DNA from 2 places in the Rhodococcoides navarretei genome. Region 1 is predicted to be linked to the other one. Evidence: riboswitches for the same ligand, from Rfam matches in the RefSeq annotation. Region 1 holds a riboswitch; the other holds the start of a gene.
What was found. A riboswitch is a leader RNA that binds a small molecule or an ion and turns the genes downstream of it on or off. The one in region 1 is predicted to bind thiamine pyrophosphate.

Region 2: it holds a riboswitch for thiamine pyrophosphate, as region 1 does, so the genes downstream of both, AABD04_RS23875 (3-oxoacyl-ACP reductase) here and AABD04_RS08415 (TenA family protein) in region 1, are expected to answer to the same signal.

Annotation. Positions count from the first base shown of each region.
Region 1 covers NZ_JBBPCN010000001.1:1,735,229-1,742,406, reverse strand. The annotation lists gene AABD04_RS08440 (nitrilase-related carbon-nitrogen hydrolase) at 1-13, opposite strand, end outside; gene AABD04_RS08435 (ATP-dependent DNA ligase) at 118-1,632, opposite strand; gene AABD04_RS08430 (carboxylesterase/lipase family protein) at 1,770-3,347, opposite strand; gene AABD04_RS08425 (hypothetical protein) at 3,446-4,093, shown strand; gene AABD04_RS08420 (sugar porter family MFS transporter) at 4,212-5,609, shown strand; TPP riboswitch at 5,672-5,771, shown strand; gene AABD04_RS08415 (TenA family protein) at 5,765-6,487, shown strand; gene AABD04_RS08410 (ABC transporter substrate-binding protein) at 6,484-7,178, shown strand, end outside.
Region 2 covers NZ_JBBPCN010000001.1:5,050,038-5,057,215, forward strand. The annotation lists gene AABD04_RS23855 (metal-dependent hydrolase) at 1-849, shown strand, start outside; gene AABD04_RS23860 (PDR/VanB family oxidoreductase) at 933-1,952, shown strand; gene AABD04_RS23865 (alpha/beta fold hydrolase) at 1,965-2,855, shown strand; gene AABD04_RS23870 (LLM class flavin-dependent oxidoreductase) at 2,865-4,133, opposite strand; gene AABD04_RS23875 (3-oxoacyl-ACP reductase) at 4,135-4,896, opposite strand; TPP riboswitch at 4,949-5,041, opposite strand; gene AABD04_RS23880 (alpha-amylase family glycosyl hydrolase) at 5,115-6,410, opposite strand; gene AABD04_RS23885 (alpha-hydroxy-acid oxidizing protein) at 6,410-7,178, opposite strand, start outside.

The DNA of each region.
Region 1 (7,178 bases):
GAACTGTGGACATCATTGGCACTCCATCTCTCGCTGGCTTGCACCCTCGAGAATATTTTGCGCCGTGTTACGGGGTCGTTCGGCCGGTTTCGTATGTATTAATCGTCGGAACTGTTTTCATGACTGTGGAAGGAGTGCGCGCACGGTTTCGATGGTGTCCGCGGTGGCGAGGTTCTTGTCAGGGCGGTATCGCAGTACTCGCGCGAATCGCAGGGCCACACCGCCCGGGTAACGCGGGCTGACCTGCACGCCGTCGAGTTCGATTTCCACGATCAGTTCGGGGCGCAGGTATACGGTGTGCTCGTCGCGCTCTCGCTCGTGTTTCGGGAATTCGTCGGTCTGCCACTGCAACAGCACGTCGGTCAGGCCTTTGAAGGTCTTACCGACCATGATCGGGTCACCTCCGTCGGGATCGCGAGCTCCGAGGTGCAGGTTCGACAGGTAGCCGGTGCGACGCCCGTATCCCCACTCGGCTCCGAGGACGACGAGATCGAGAGTGCGCTCGGGCTTGACCTTCTGCCAGCTCTTTCCGCGGCGGCCTGCGGCGTACGGTGCACCGAGAGCTTTGAGCATCACTCCTTCGTGCCCGGCGTCGAGTGCAGCGTCGAAGTGGGCCGCCGCCTCGTCCGCATCGGGCCGTACGGCACTGGGAATTCGGTGCCCCGGTGCCACTCGGTCCAGTGCAGCCAGCCGCTGCTCCAGCGGGGAATCGAGCAAGTCGACACCGTCGAGGTGCAGACAGTCGAAGAAATAGGGCTGCAGCAGGAGCTCGTGTGCGCTCTCGGCACCGAATCGGCTCATCGTTTCCTGGAAAGGCCTGGGCCGCCCGCTGTCTTCGAGTGCAAGGGTCTCCCCGTCCAGGACCACCGAATCGCACGGCAGCTCGAGAACCAGGTCCACCAGCTCGGGCACGCTCGCGGTGATGTCGCGCAGAGTCCGCGTGTAGATGCTCACGTCGGTTCCGGAGCGGTGCACCTGAATTCGCGCACCGTCGAGCTTGTATTCGACGGTGAGGTCGCCGGACAATTGTTCCCACGCAGCGTGTAGAGACTCCGCGGGAGAGGCAAGCATCGGCCGAACCGGGCGACCGACCTCGAGCCGGAATGCATCCAGCGCGTCGACGCCACCGGTGATGGCGGCAATGGCCGTCGCGGGCAAACGACCCGAGAGCATGAACGCTCGACGTACCGGAGCCTGCGGCAGGTTGGTGGCCGCGGCAACAGCGTCGACCATGATTCCCTCGAGCGCGCCCTGACGCAGCTCGCCGGTGACGAGGCGGATCAGAAACTGACGCTCCTCGGCTGTACTTCGGGAGAACAGGTCGGTGAGTATCGCTACCCGCCGCGCAGCAGAACCGGCCCCCGACGTCGCCGCGACCGAGGATATGGCCTCGTCCACCTCGGCAACCGTCAGCGTCGAGTCGGCAGCGGACGTCACGTCGAGATCGGCCAGCGTGCGCCAGCCGACCCCTATCCGCCCCTGCGGCAACTCCCCCGACAGCCAGGACACGGCGGGCTCGATGTCACCGGCATCGGCCTCGGCGAGCAGGGCACCGATCTGCTCGATCTTGACTTTTCGTGAGCGCGTCGCGGCCACGGCACGGGACGTTTCGACGATCCTGGACATCAACACCCATCGAACATAACCGCACCTACCGACAGGTTGCTGACATCCAATTGTTATCGGTGTGACTCGAGCGACCGGTGTTCTTGCTGTTACGTTCGATTCATGTCAGCAACGTCCGTGCGGCAAAACGCACGAGCGACGTGTCAGCTGAATCCGAGAACGCGGTCGCCCCACGCAGCGCGCATGTCGCCGTCGGGGTCGTCGACGAGGGTGTCGGATGCATCGATCACCAGCGTCCAGCGCGTCTTCTCGGTGTACGGAGCCCAGTGCTTGGACGCATCCAGTGCGGCGGGAACGCCGTACCGCGCGAAGGCGAGCCAGCGTCTCTGCATCCGCGCGGACACCGCCATTGCCGGCTTTCGGCCACCGAGCCAGAAGGTGGGATCTCGGTTGAGTGTTCCGAAATTGCCGAATACATACGGCAGTTCGGTCGCGTGTCCGGCTCCCACCCGTGCAGCCTTGAGCATCGGCGTCGCATGATCGAATCGGTACATCCACGTCGGCGAATGCCTGCTGTGTCCGTCGGCGATCCACACGCTCGGCATCAGGAATCCAGCATCGCGCGACATCGCTTGTGCCCCAGCCGGTTTGTCTCGGTCCGGGTATGCCGCCATGATCTCGGCAACCCGATAGGCAGGCAGATCCGCGTGGTCGTGGGCGATGGCGCGGAACATTTCGGACACGGTGTCGGAGGTGATCGGCATCAGAGGAGACTTCATGAATCGGAAGATCGAGGGCTCGTCGTGGTTGGTGCCGATGATCAACGGAATCCTGTGCGAGAGACCCTTCTGGAATGCCGCTACGGGGTAACGCGGGACGATGTCACCGTCGACCACAGGCGAAAGTCCGAGTGTTCCAGGCACTCTCGTCGGAACCTCGTAGCAGAGTGTGTCACCCGCGGTCACCAGCTTCGTGAAGTGCATGTCGAACAGTTCGCCGATGTCTTCCCGGTCGACACCCACCAACTCCAGGAACCTCGCCGCCACCGCGGCACCCCGATCGGGGCCGTACACCGACGTCGCAGGCGCGCTCTGCACAATGGCTCGCTGAAAAAGCCCCTCGGCCTTCGGAGAGGTCATCAACGTGGTGACCGACGCTCCCCCGGAGGATTCGCCGAACACCGTCACCTGATCGGGATCGCCGCCGAACGCAGAGATGCATTCGCGGACCCATTCGAGCGCGGCAATCTGGTCCCGCAACCCCAGGTTGGTCTCGAACGTGTGCTCGTCGGTGGAGAACGAGGACAGGTCGAGGAACCCGAACGCGCCGAGACGAAAATTGATGGTCACCACCACCACGTCGCCGTTCTCGCTGAGGTTTCTCCCGTCGTAGACCCGCTGGGCGGACGATCCGAGCGAGTACGCACCACCGTGGATCCACACCAGCACCGGGCGCAGTTCCCCCTCGGGACGGGGAGCCCAGACGTTGAGCGAAAGGCAGTCCTCGGAAATAGACAACGACGGATCGATGGGCACCGGACTGTCACGCCCCTGCGGAGCCATCGCGCCGAACTCGAGTCCGTCGAGCACACCGGACCAGGGCTGCAGCGGGCGCGGAGCCCTGAATCGAAGTGTCCCGACCGGAGGCGTCGCATAGGGAATACCCCGCCAGGCCACGATCGGCGACGAGTCGGCGGCGACCGGGTAGCCCAGGACGTCGCCGTAGGGCGTGCTCACACGCACGGTGGAGTCGGACGCTGTCGAGCCGGACGCGTTGACCATCGAACCTCCCGTTCGGTCGTTGCCCAACGTACCAACATCGACCACCCCGTCGGCGACGATCTGCGGAGCGTCGATACCCACGAGCGAAGGACGAGGCCGTGACCAGAGTCGGATGTGCCGCTATGGCAGTCGTCGGAGCATGCCTGCTCACAGCCTGCGGTTCGAGCGGCGGGGGCGACGGGCCGATGGCCACCGTGATCACCGACCGCCCCACCCCGATCACCACGGCTCCCTCCGTCCCTTCTGCCACGTCGGCAGCACCGTCCACCACAGCGACCGGCGCGCCGACGTCCACCACGGCGGCACCGTCGAGTCCTGCTGCAGCCCAGGCAAAGCCGCAGGACTACGCAGGCAAGGCACCCGGCTGGTACTACTTCTCCAGTCCCAGCGGTAAGTTCGAGTGCGGGATCGCCGTCCTCGAATCGTCGATCGCCGGATGCCACGGGTCACTGCCTGAATCGGCACCCGAGGTTCCCGGAAGCGGTCCGTCGGGAACGGCGGTGAAGCCCAATTCCGTGCAGCTCATCGCCGGATCTCCGGCGAAGTTCGAGAGTCTCGGCGATCCCAAGTTCCACCGATTCGACGGGCCTGCAGAAGCCCTGCCGTACGGCGAGGTGCTCAGCGTCGCCGGTAGCGGCTCCACCAACGGTCTTCGATGCACCGTCGACGAGCAGACCGGGGTCACGTGCACCGATCAGGTCGGTCACGGATTCACCGTCTCGGACGAGGATTTCGACCTTCGTTGACGGTCTCGTTCGTGCGGCGAATTACCAGGCGTAATGTCCCAGGACGGTACGACAATCCCTGCCGTACGGTCTCCCCAGCGGCCGACGCCCGTGCGCGCGGCCGGAAGGTGCGTCACTCATGAATCAGACCTCGGACCACCACACAGCGAAGGTCATCGGTGTCAGCGTCGCCGCAGCTGTGGGCGGCTTCCTGTTCGGCTTCGACAGTTCGGTCATCAACGGAGCCGTCGACTCGATCGAAGATCACTTTTCCCTCGGCTCGTTCACCACTGGTTTCGTGGTCGCGATCGCCCTGATCGGATGTGCCGTCGGCGCCTGGTTCGCCGGCAGCCTCGCAGACCGATGGGGACGAAAGAAAGTGATGCTGCTGGGCTCGGCCCTGTTCGTCGTGTCCTCGATCGGTTCGGGATTGGCCTTCAGCGTCCCGGATCTCATGCTGTGGCGAGTGCTCGGTGGACTCGGAATCGGCATCGCGTCGGTGATCGCACCGGCGTACATCGCCGAGATCGCTCCCGCCAGATGGCGCGGCTCTTTGGCCTCGCTCCAGCAATTGGCCATCACCATCGGCATTTTCGCTGCTCTGCTGTCCGACGCCCTCCTCGCCGGTGCGGCCGACGGCGCGTCCAACGACCTGTGGTTCGGTATCGAGGCCTGGCGCTGGATGTTCCTGGTCGGCGTCGTACCGGCACTGGTGTACGGGTTGCTGGCAACGCTCATACCGGAATCGCCGCGCTACCTGGTGGGTCAACATCTCGACGAAGAAGCGGCCAGGGTTCTCACCGAGATCACCGGCGAACTACATCCCGACGAGCGAGTACACGAGATCAGACTGACACTCCGCAAGGAGTCCCGCTCGTCGTTCGCCGACATCCGCGGGCCGAAGTTCGGCCTGCAACCGATCGTCTGGGTGGGCATCACGATGGCCGTGCTGCAACAGCTGGTCGGCATCAACGCGATCTTCTACTACTCGACAACGCTGTGGCGCTCGGTCGGCTTCACCGAGGATCAGTCGTTCACCACCTCTGTCATCACGGCCGTGATCAACGTGGCCATGACGTTCGTGGCGATCCTGTTCGTCGATCGAATCGGCAGGCGCAAGCTGCTGTTGGCGGGTTCGATGGGCATGTTCGTCGGGCTCGTCATGGCGTCCGTTGCGTTCTCGCAGGCGACCGGCAGCGGCGACGACGTCACGTTGCCCGCCCCGTGGGGTGCGATCGCATTGATCGGCGCGAACCTGTTCGTCATCTTCTTCGCCTCGACCTGGGGTCCGATCATGTGGGTCATGCTCGGCGAGATGTTCCCCAACCGCATGCGAGCGATGGCGCTCGGAATAGGTACCGCGGCCAACTGGATGGCCAACTTCGCTGTCACGCTTGCATTCCCACCCCTGACGTCGTCCGTGGGCCTGTGGGTCATCTATGCAGGATTCGCGTTGTTCGCCGCGCTCTCGTTCTTCTTCGTCAAGGCCAAGATCAGGGAGACGAAGGGTATGGAGCTCGAAGACATGCTGGGGTGACGCCGGACCGCAGATGCAGGGGCGGCAGCAGCGACACCGAGTGACCGGTGTTACTGTCGCTTCGTTCTGACACGGGGTGTGTCCGCTCATGCGGATGCTGAGATCAAACCCGCCGAACCTGATGCAGGTAATGCTGACGAAGGGATGTCAAGGCGATGACGCCTGTTGTATCTGCGGACCCGGTCCGCTTCACCGATCGACTGTGGGATGCGTCCGAGCACATTCGACGCGCGATCGACGACCTGGAATTTCTCCAGTTGCTCGGGGCAGGAACGCTTCCGCTCGACGCGTTCCGTCGATACCTCGAACAGGATTCGCTCTACCTCGGCGGGTACGTCAAGTCGCTGTCCCTTGTGGCAGCACACGCACCGACCCCCGTCGCCGGTGCATTCTGGGCGAGCGCCGCCGCGAGCGCGATGGACGAAGCCGCGTCGCACGAGACCATGCTCACCGGCGGAGCACTTCCGCCGTCGACGGGGACGCCCGAGCCCTCACCGGCATGCCTGGGATACACCTCCTACCTGACCGCCACGGCGGCAACCGAACCGTATGCCGTTGCCGCAGCAGCTGTTCTGCCATGTTTCTGGATCTACGCCGATGTCGGCCGCGCACTCGCGCGCGCTGCGAAGACAGTGCTCGAGAGCGACCCCGAGCACCCCTATGCGCAGTGGGTCGCGGCGTACGACGCACCCGAATTCCATGCCGTCGTCGACTCCGCCAAGACCTTCGTCGACGACGCCGCAGCCGCCGCGACTGCGCAGCAACGAGAGCAGATGGTCGACGCCTTCGTGGTGGCATCGAGGTACGAATTGATGTTCTGGGACAGCGCTTTACATCCCACCCCGTGGCCCCTGGCCGAGAGTGCGGTGTCCGCATGAGAACCACTCGCATTCTCGCGGCGTTGGCGGCGGCCGTCGTTGCCACCACCGGACTGGCCGGCTGCTCGGAGTCGTCGGACTCCGACACCATTCGCTTCGCGCTGGACTGGACCCCGAACACCAACCACACCGGTCTCTACGTGGCCTTGCAGGAAGGCTATTTCGCCGACGCCGGGCTGGACGTGGAAATCTTGCCCTACAACAACACCGCGGCGGACACACTGGTGGACGCCGGCAACGCCGAGTTCGGAATCAGCACACAGAGTTCCGGCGTGTTCGCCACCTCGGCCGGCGCGCAGACCGTCTCGGTCCTCGCTCCACTTCAGCGCTGGGCAACCGGCATCGGGGTTCGTGCGGATCGAGACGACATACCGAGCCCGAAAGCATTGGACGGCAAGGTCTACGCAGGCTTCGGTGAGTCCGGCGAGCAGGCCGGACTCGCGAAGGTCATCCAGAACGACGGCGGCACAGGCGAATACGAAACGGTGGTATTGGGGACGTCGGCGTACGAGGCCGTGTACTCCGGTACCGCGGACTTCACCGTCTCGTATTTCGCATGGGAAGGCATCGAGGCCGAGCACAGCGGAACTCCGATGAAGTACTTCGACTACACCGACTACGGGTTTCCCGATGCCTACGCCATCACGATCAGTGGCAACGAACCCTGGCTCGCAGCCCGCCCGGACGAGGC
Region 2 (7,178 bases), 3.3 Mb from region 1:
GCCAGGAACGTGAAGTTCGACTGGACCGATCTGCCGATGCACTGGGTGCCGGGAGATCCGTACACCACGCACGTACTCAACGTGCTGCATCTACTTCTCCCTGCCGGCGAGCACTGGTTCGTCGACACGTTCAAAGAGGCCCTCCCGTACATCGACGACGAGAAGCTGCGCGACGACGTCATCGGCTTCATCGGGCAGGAGGCGGTGCATGCCGAGGCGCATACCGGTGTCCTGGTGCACCTGCAGAACAACGGACTCGACCCCACTCCGTTCACCGATCAGATGGAATGGGCCTTCGGCAAGGTGCTCGGATCGGATTCGGTGACGAGTCTGCGATCGAAGAACAACCTCGTCGAGCGGCTGGCCCTCATCGCCGCCATCGAACACGTGACGGCGTTCCTCGGTGACTGGGTGCTCAACGCCGACGGTCTGGACCGAGCCGGCATCCATCCGACGATGCTCGATCTGCTGCGGTGGCACGGTGCCGAAGAAGTGGAACACCGCTCGGTCGCGTACGACACCCTTCGGTACTTCGACAAGCGCGAGGTACGTCGCCTGCGCACGTTCGTGGTGGTCGTGCCGTTGATGGGGTACATCTGGATGCGCGGCATCATCTTCCTGATGAAGAACGACCCCGAGCTGCAGAGTGCACCGAAGTCGGTCCGCAAGCCCCGTTCTGCCCTGTGGCGCAAGTCGGTTCGCCGCGGCACTCTGCCGGCGCTGACGCACGTCGGCCGCAGTATGTCTCGCTACCTGAAGAAGTCGTATCACCCCAGCCAGGAAGGCTCTACGGCTCAGGCCGTGCGCTACTTGGCGTCGTCACCGGCCGCGCAGGCTGCGGCGCGGTGAAGCTCTCGACACGTCGGGTTCCACGGCTGTTGCCCAAGGATGCGCCGCCCGATCTGCGTGGACGCCCTCGCGCCGATCGCTCGATGCAGATGCTCGGAACGTTCCTCAACGGCTACATGCACGCGACTGCCGGCAGGGAGTACGACGACGCTGTCGCCGGCCACAATCCCGATTCCGCGTTGCGGTTGGTGGTCGTGGACCGCGAGATCGTCGCCGAGGACGAGAACGTCGCCGCTCTGACCCTCGCTTCGCCGACGGGAGAGCAACTGCCGACCTGGCATCCCGGCTGCCACCTCGATCTGCACCTGCCGTCGGGTCGCCGTCGGCAGTACTCGCTGTGCGGCGATCCGTCCGACCGTAGCTGCTACCGCATCGCCGTGCGCCGAATCCCCACCGGCGCTGGTGGATCCATCGAGATGCATGCACTAGAGCCCGGCACCGAGGTCACCGTTCGCGGCCCGAGGAACGGCTTTCCCTTCGTCGCCGAGGGCAGCGCGCTGTTCGTGGCGGGCGGGATCGGCATCACGCCCATCATCGCGATGGTCCGTGCCGCACGAATTCTCGGGATGGACTGGCAGTTCGTCTACTGCGGTCGCTCTCGGGACACGATGCCCTTTCTCGACGAGATCGAGAGCTGGGAATCGGATCGCGTGTTCGTCCGGACCGATGACGTGTACGGGTACCCCACCGAGGGTGAGTTGCTCGAGCGCGCACCCGCAGGCGGTGCCGTCTACTGCTGCGGTCCTACCCCCATGCTCGACGCCGTCCGCCGCGACTTCGGCCAATGCCCCGCCACCGCACTGCATTTCGAACGCTTCGGCCCGCCGCCGATCCTCGACGGAACACCGTTCGAGGTGCAGCTGATCAGCAGCGGGGACGTGCTCGACGTCGCCGCTGACGCCTCCGTACTGACGGCAGTCAAGGAACGTAAGCCGAATATCGCGTACTCGTGCCAGCAGGGCTTCTGCGGTACCTGCAAGGTGCGGGTTCTGTCCGGCGAGCCCGAACATCTGGAATCACGATTGACCCCTGAAGAGCAGCGCGATCACATGCTCATCTGCGTCTCCCGCGCACGCAGCGGGCGTCTCGTACTCGATCTATAGAACGGAAAACTGTTGAGCAGCAACGCGGTTCGTACGACGGTCGTCAACGAGGGCATTCGATTGGCGGTGTTCGAGAGCGGTAACCCCGACGGCGATCCCATCGTGCTCGTCCACGGGTGGCCCGATACCCATGAGCTGTGGAGCCACATCGTGCCGCAGCTCGAGGACCGTTTTCGGGTGATCAGCTACGACTCGCGTGGAGCCGGCGAGAGCTCGGTGCCTGCCGAGCAGTCGGCGTACAAGTTGGCCCGGCTGGCCTCGGATTTCTATGCAGTCGCCGACGCCGTCAGCCCCGACGCCCCGGTGCACGTGCTCGCCCACGACTGGGGTGCCGTGGAGGTCTGGGAAGCCGCAGCCCAGCCGCAGGCGAAGGATCGAATCCGTTCGTACACATCGATTTCCGGTCCGAACCTCGATCACCTCGGCAAATGGTCGCAGTCGCGGCTGCGCAAACCCACCCTCACCGGTATCAAGCAGGTTCTCGCCCAGACGCGAGCGTCCTGGTACACCGTCACCTTCCACATCCCCGGGTTGTCGACGCTGCGGATCAAGCGCCAGTTCGCCAAGGGCTGGCCGGCATTCCTCGAAGAGTTCTCGGGAGTCGATCCGAAGCTCGTCACCCAGAACCCCACGCTGTGGTCGGACGCCACCAACGGCACCAAGCTGTACCGCGCCAACATCATTCCGCTGCTGACCAATCCACGCGACCGGTACATCGACATCCCCGTGCATCTCATCGTCAACACCGAGGACGTCGCGGTGCGGCCGTACCACTACGACGACACCGGCAAGTGGGTGAAGAACCTGACGCGCAACGACATTCCGGCCGGACACTGGTCGCCGATCTCCCATGCAGACGACATCGCGCGATTGACAACGGAATTCATCGACTCGCTGGACTGAACCTTCAGGTCAACCGGTCAGATGCCCGCGCAGCGTCGACGCAGTGTACTCCGATCGAAAGAGGCCGCGTTGCTGCAGGATCGGAACCACATGGTCCACAAAATCCTCCAGTGAGTCCGGGTAACGCGGACACATGAGGTTGAATCCGTCGGCGCCGCGTCCGATCCACGACTGCATCTCGTCGGCGATGGACTCCGGCGTGCCGATCATGGTGGCGTGCCCGCCCCCGGCCGCCAGGGTGCCGAGCAGTTCCCGCACGGTGGGAGCGTCCTTCTCGACGATCCGCAGGATTGTCTCGTAACGGCCCTGTGGTCCGGTGAACTCTGCTGCGGGTGGCAGGGACGGCACCGGAGCATCGAGTTCCCATGCAGCACAGTTCTGTCCGGTGAAGGTGGACAGCATCGCCAGCGACTGTTCGGTCGGTAGCAGCAGATCCAGCTCTGCCTTCTTGCGGCGGGCCTCGTCCATCGTCGACCCGATGTACGTCACCAGTCCCGGCATGATGCCCACTGCCGCACTGTCGCGACCAGCACTGTCGATACGAGACTTCACATCCCCGTAATAGCTCTGCGCGGCAACGAGATCGTAGGCGACGGCATAGATCGCCTCGGCGTACTTCGCCGCGAGATCACGCCCCGGTCCCGACGCACCGGCCTGGAACAGAACCGGCCTGCCCTGCGGCGAACGCGGTACCGTCAGCGGGCCGTCGACTTGAAAGTGCTTGCCGTCGTGGCCGATCGAGTGCACCTTGGCCGGATCGGCGTACATCCCCGTCCGATCGAGCGTCAACGCGTCGGTATCCCACGAATCCCACAGCGCCAGTGCAGTATCGACGAACTCTTCGGCGCGCGCATAGCGCTCCTCGCGACCGGGGATGACGTCCATTCCGTGATTACGCGCCTCGGCGTCGAACATGGAGGTGACGACGTTCCAGCCGGCACGGCCGCCGCTGATGTGATCGAGCGACGCGAGCATGCGTGCAGCGTGGAACGGGGTGTAGAACGTGGACGACACCGTGGTGACGAGACCGATGTGCGTGGTCGCTCTGGCCATGGCGGACAGCGCGGTGATCGGCTCGAGAAACCAGGTTCCGGCTCCGGCCGGGTCGCGCACCGAATGTCCGTCGGCGAAGAACACCGCGTCGAACTTGCCCCGTTCGGCGAGTTGCGCGAGTTCCTCGTAGTACGAGATGTCGCCGAGATCCTCCACTCGCGAATCGGGATGACGCCACGCTGCACTGTGGTGGCCGCAGCCGTAGAGAAAAGCGTTGAGGTGCATGTCAGTCCTTGACCAGGCCGCCGTCGACGACGAGATTCTGGCCGGTCACCGACCGCGCCCACGGCGAGGCGAAGAACAGCAGGGCATCGGCGAATTCCTCGGGGGTGGTGACGCGTTGCAACGGGGTCGAGGCGGCAATGAAGTCGAACACCTCGGCCGGGGTGGCGGCACTGGCGTCGGTGGTGCGGAGCAGTCCACCCGAGACCATGTTGACGGTGATGTTGTCCGCGCCCAGATCGGCGGCCAGGGTGCGGGTCAGTGACAGCAGAGCAGCCTTGGAGGCGGTGTAGTCGTGGTACGGCACCACTGGATTCTGGAACAAGTTGGTGCCCACGTTGATGATTCGCCCGAAGCCCGCCTCACGCATACCCGGCAGTGCGGCCTGAGTGGTGAGCAACGCTGCGCGGACGCTGCCACGCAACTGCGCGTCGAAACGCTCCCAGGTGATGGTGTCGGCCTTGGGTCGGGCATCTCCGTCGAAGGAGAAGTCGGCCAGTGCGTTGTTGACGACGGTGGTGATCGGGGTGCCGAAGTGCGCACGGGCCGAGTCGAACACCGTGGCCACCGCGCTCTCGTCGGTCACGTCGCCCTGAACCGCAAAAGCCTGTCCACCGAGCCGGTCCGCCAGCGCTTCGGCAGCATCTTTGCTGTTCCGGTAATCGATCACCACACGTGCACCCTGACCGGCGAACGCCGCGGCGATCGATGCTCCCAGCCCGCGTCCACCCCCGGTGACCAACACTGTCTGCTCGTCGAGTCTCATGCGCTCCGCCTCTCGCTCGAGGTCAGGACCGTCGCGGGGGGGGGCAGGAAATACCGAAACGTCACGACATTCCCTTCGCTGGTCCTAACCAGATCAGGTTCGACGGGTGTGATCTCAGCCCTGACGGGCACCCCGTGTCGCGGTCGACTGTACCTGTAGGTCTCTCTACCGCTCTCTTGCGCTCGACGTAGACAGCCGAACACAACCGAATGCAGCGATCAGCCGATGACAGCCCACCCATGCGGCGGAACGTTTACCCGTCCGTCGTTCACATGCGCCTCACCGGCCAGTACTTCGCTGCCCTGGACCGGGTAGTCGATGGCCTCGTCGCCGAGGTTCTGCGCCACCGTCATCGAATTGTCGTCCGCGTACACGCGGTAGAGCAGCGCGGTGTTGGTGAGCTCGAGCGTCTCGGTGCGCGCGGAGTACAACCACGGATTGCGACGCCGCAGACCGATGAGCTCCTGGTGCACTCGAAACACGGGCCAGCCGTACGGGGCGAGATCCTCGGACGTGTCGGGGTATTCGGGACGGACCTCGTCGTCGCCGCCGACCCGATCTTCCTTGATGCCGCGGAAGGCTTGCTCGTCGCCGTAGTAGATCATCGGCATACCGCCCACGGTGAACAGAACCACCAACGCGTGCAGCAGATGTCGCTCGTCCTCGATGACGCTGGCGATGCGATTGACGTCATGGTTGCCGACGAACGTGGCGGGTACGAAGGCGTCGAGCCACCCGTTGTGACGCTCCAACGCGTGCGACAGCTCGAAGAAGTTCTTCTCGCTCAGCCCACTCCAGATCGCCTTCCACAGTTCGTACTGAGTGACCGAATCCAGCGTGGAGGCCGAGACGATTCGGTCGTAGTCGCCGTGAATGACTTCGCCGAGAAAGTATGCGTCCGGGTGCTTTTCGCGAACCTTCGGCAGTACCGCCGACCAGAAGCGTGGTGGCACCGCGTAGGCCGCGTCGAGCCGCCAGGCGTCGACGCCGCGTTCGAGCCAGTACGACAGCACGTCCACGACGTACTGCTGCACGTGCGGGCTCTCGTGGTTGAGTGCCACCAGTTCGTCGTGGCCCTCGAAGTTGCGATGCGTCGGCTCGTCGCCGGACCAGTCGAGGTGGAACCACCCCGCGGCCTCGGAGTCCGGACCCTCGGCCAGAGCCTCACGGAACTTCGGAAAGCTCTGCGCCACATGGTTGAAGACGCCGTCGAACATGACCTTCAGGCCGCGCGAATGCGCAGCGGCGATCAACGAATCGATGTCCTCGTCCGTACCCAGCCTGCCGTCGACGTGGTAGTAGTCGACGGTGTCGTAGCCGTGCTTCTCGGATTCGAAGATCGGACCGAGGGCGATGCCCGACGCGCCGAGTTCGAGGGCGTAGTCGAGCCACTTCTCGATTCTGTTCAGCCGATGCAGATCCGCTTGCGACTCACCGTCCCACCCGTGCACCGGAGCGCCGGTGAAGCCGAGCGGGTACAGGTGCCACCAGATGGCGTGCTTCGTCCACTCCATCAGGACGCCTCGATCGAGTCGCGGCCGAGCTCGCCCGCACCGGCATGGCCGGACAGGCTGGTCACCAAGTCGAATTCGGCCAGCAGGCAACGTAATACGTGTGCAACACCCTCCTGCCCGCCGAGCGCGAGGCCGTAGAGGAACGGGCGGCCGAGGAGAACCGCATCGGCCCCGAGGGCAAGAGCCTTGGCCATGTCGGCGCCGGTACGCACACCGGAGTCGAACAGGATGGTCAGTTCGTCGCCCACCGCCTCGACGATGGACGGCAACGCGTCGAGTGATGCTCTGGCACCGTCGATCTGACGTCCACCGTGGTTGGAGACGACGATGCCGTCGACTCCATGGGCTGCGGCTTCTCGGGCGTCGCCGACGGTGCAGATTCCCTTGAGCACGATCGGGCCGTCCCAGTGCTCACGCAGGAACGCCAGGTTCTTCCACGACAGCCCCGGGTTGGGGAACATCTGCGCCCAATGCATCGCGGCCGCAACGGGATTCTCCTCGACCGGCTGAGCGAGTCCGGCTTGAAAAGCCGGATCGCTCAGATAGTTCTCGATACCGAGGTTGGCCAGGAACGGTAGGTACCCGCGGTCGAGATCGGCGGGCCGCCAGCCCAGCAACGTCGTGTCGAGCGTCAGCACCAACGTGGTGAATCCGGAATCCTTCGCACGCTGCAGGAAGCTCAGCAACACCGACTCGTCCGTCGGCCAGTACAGCTGATACCAGCGGGGAGCGTCGCCACCTGCCTCGGCGATCTGCTCGAACGAATGC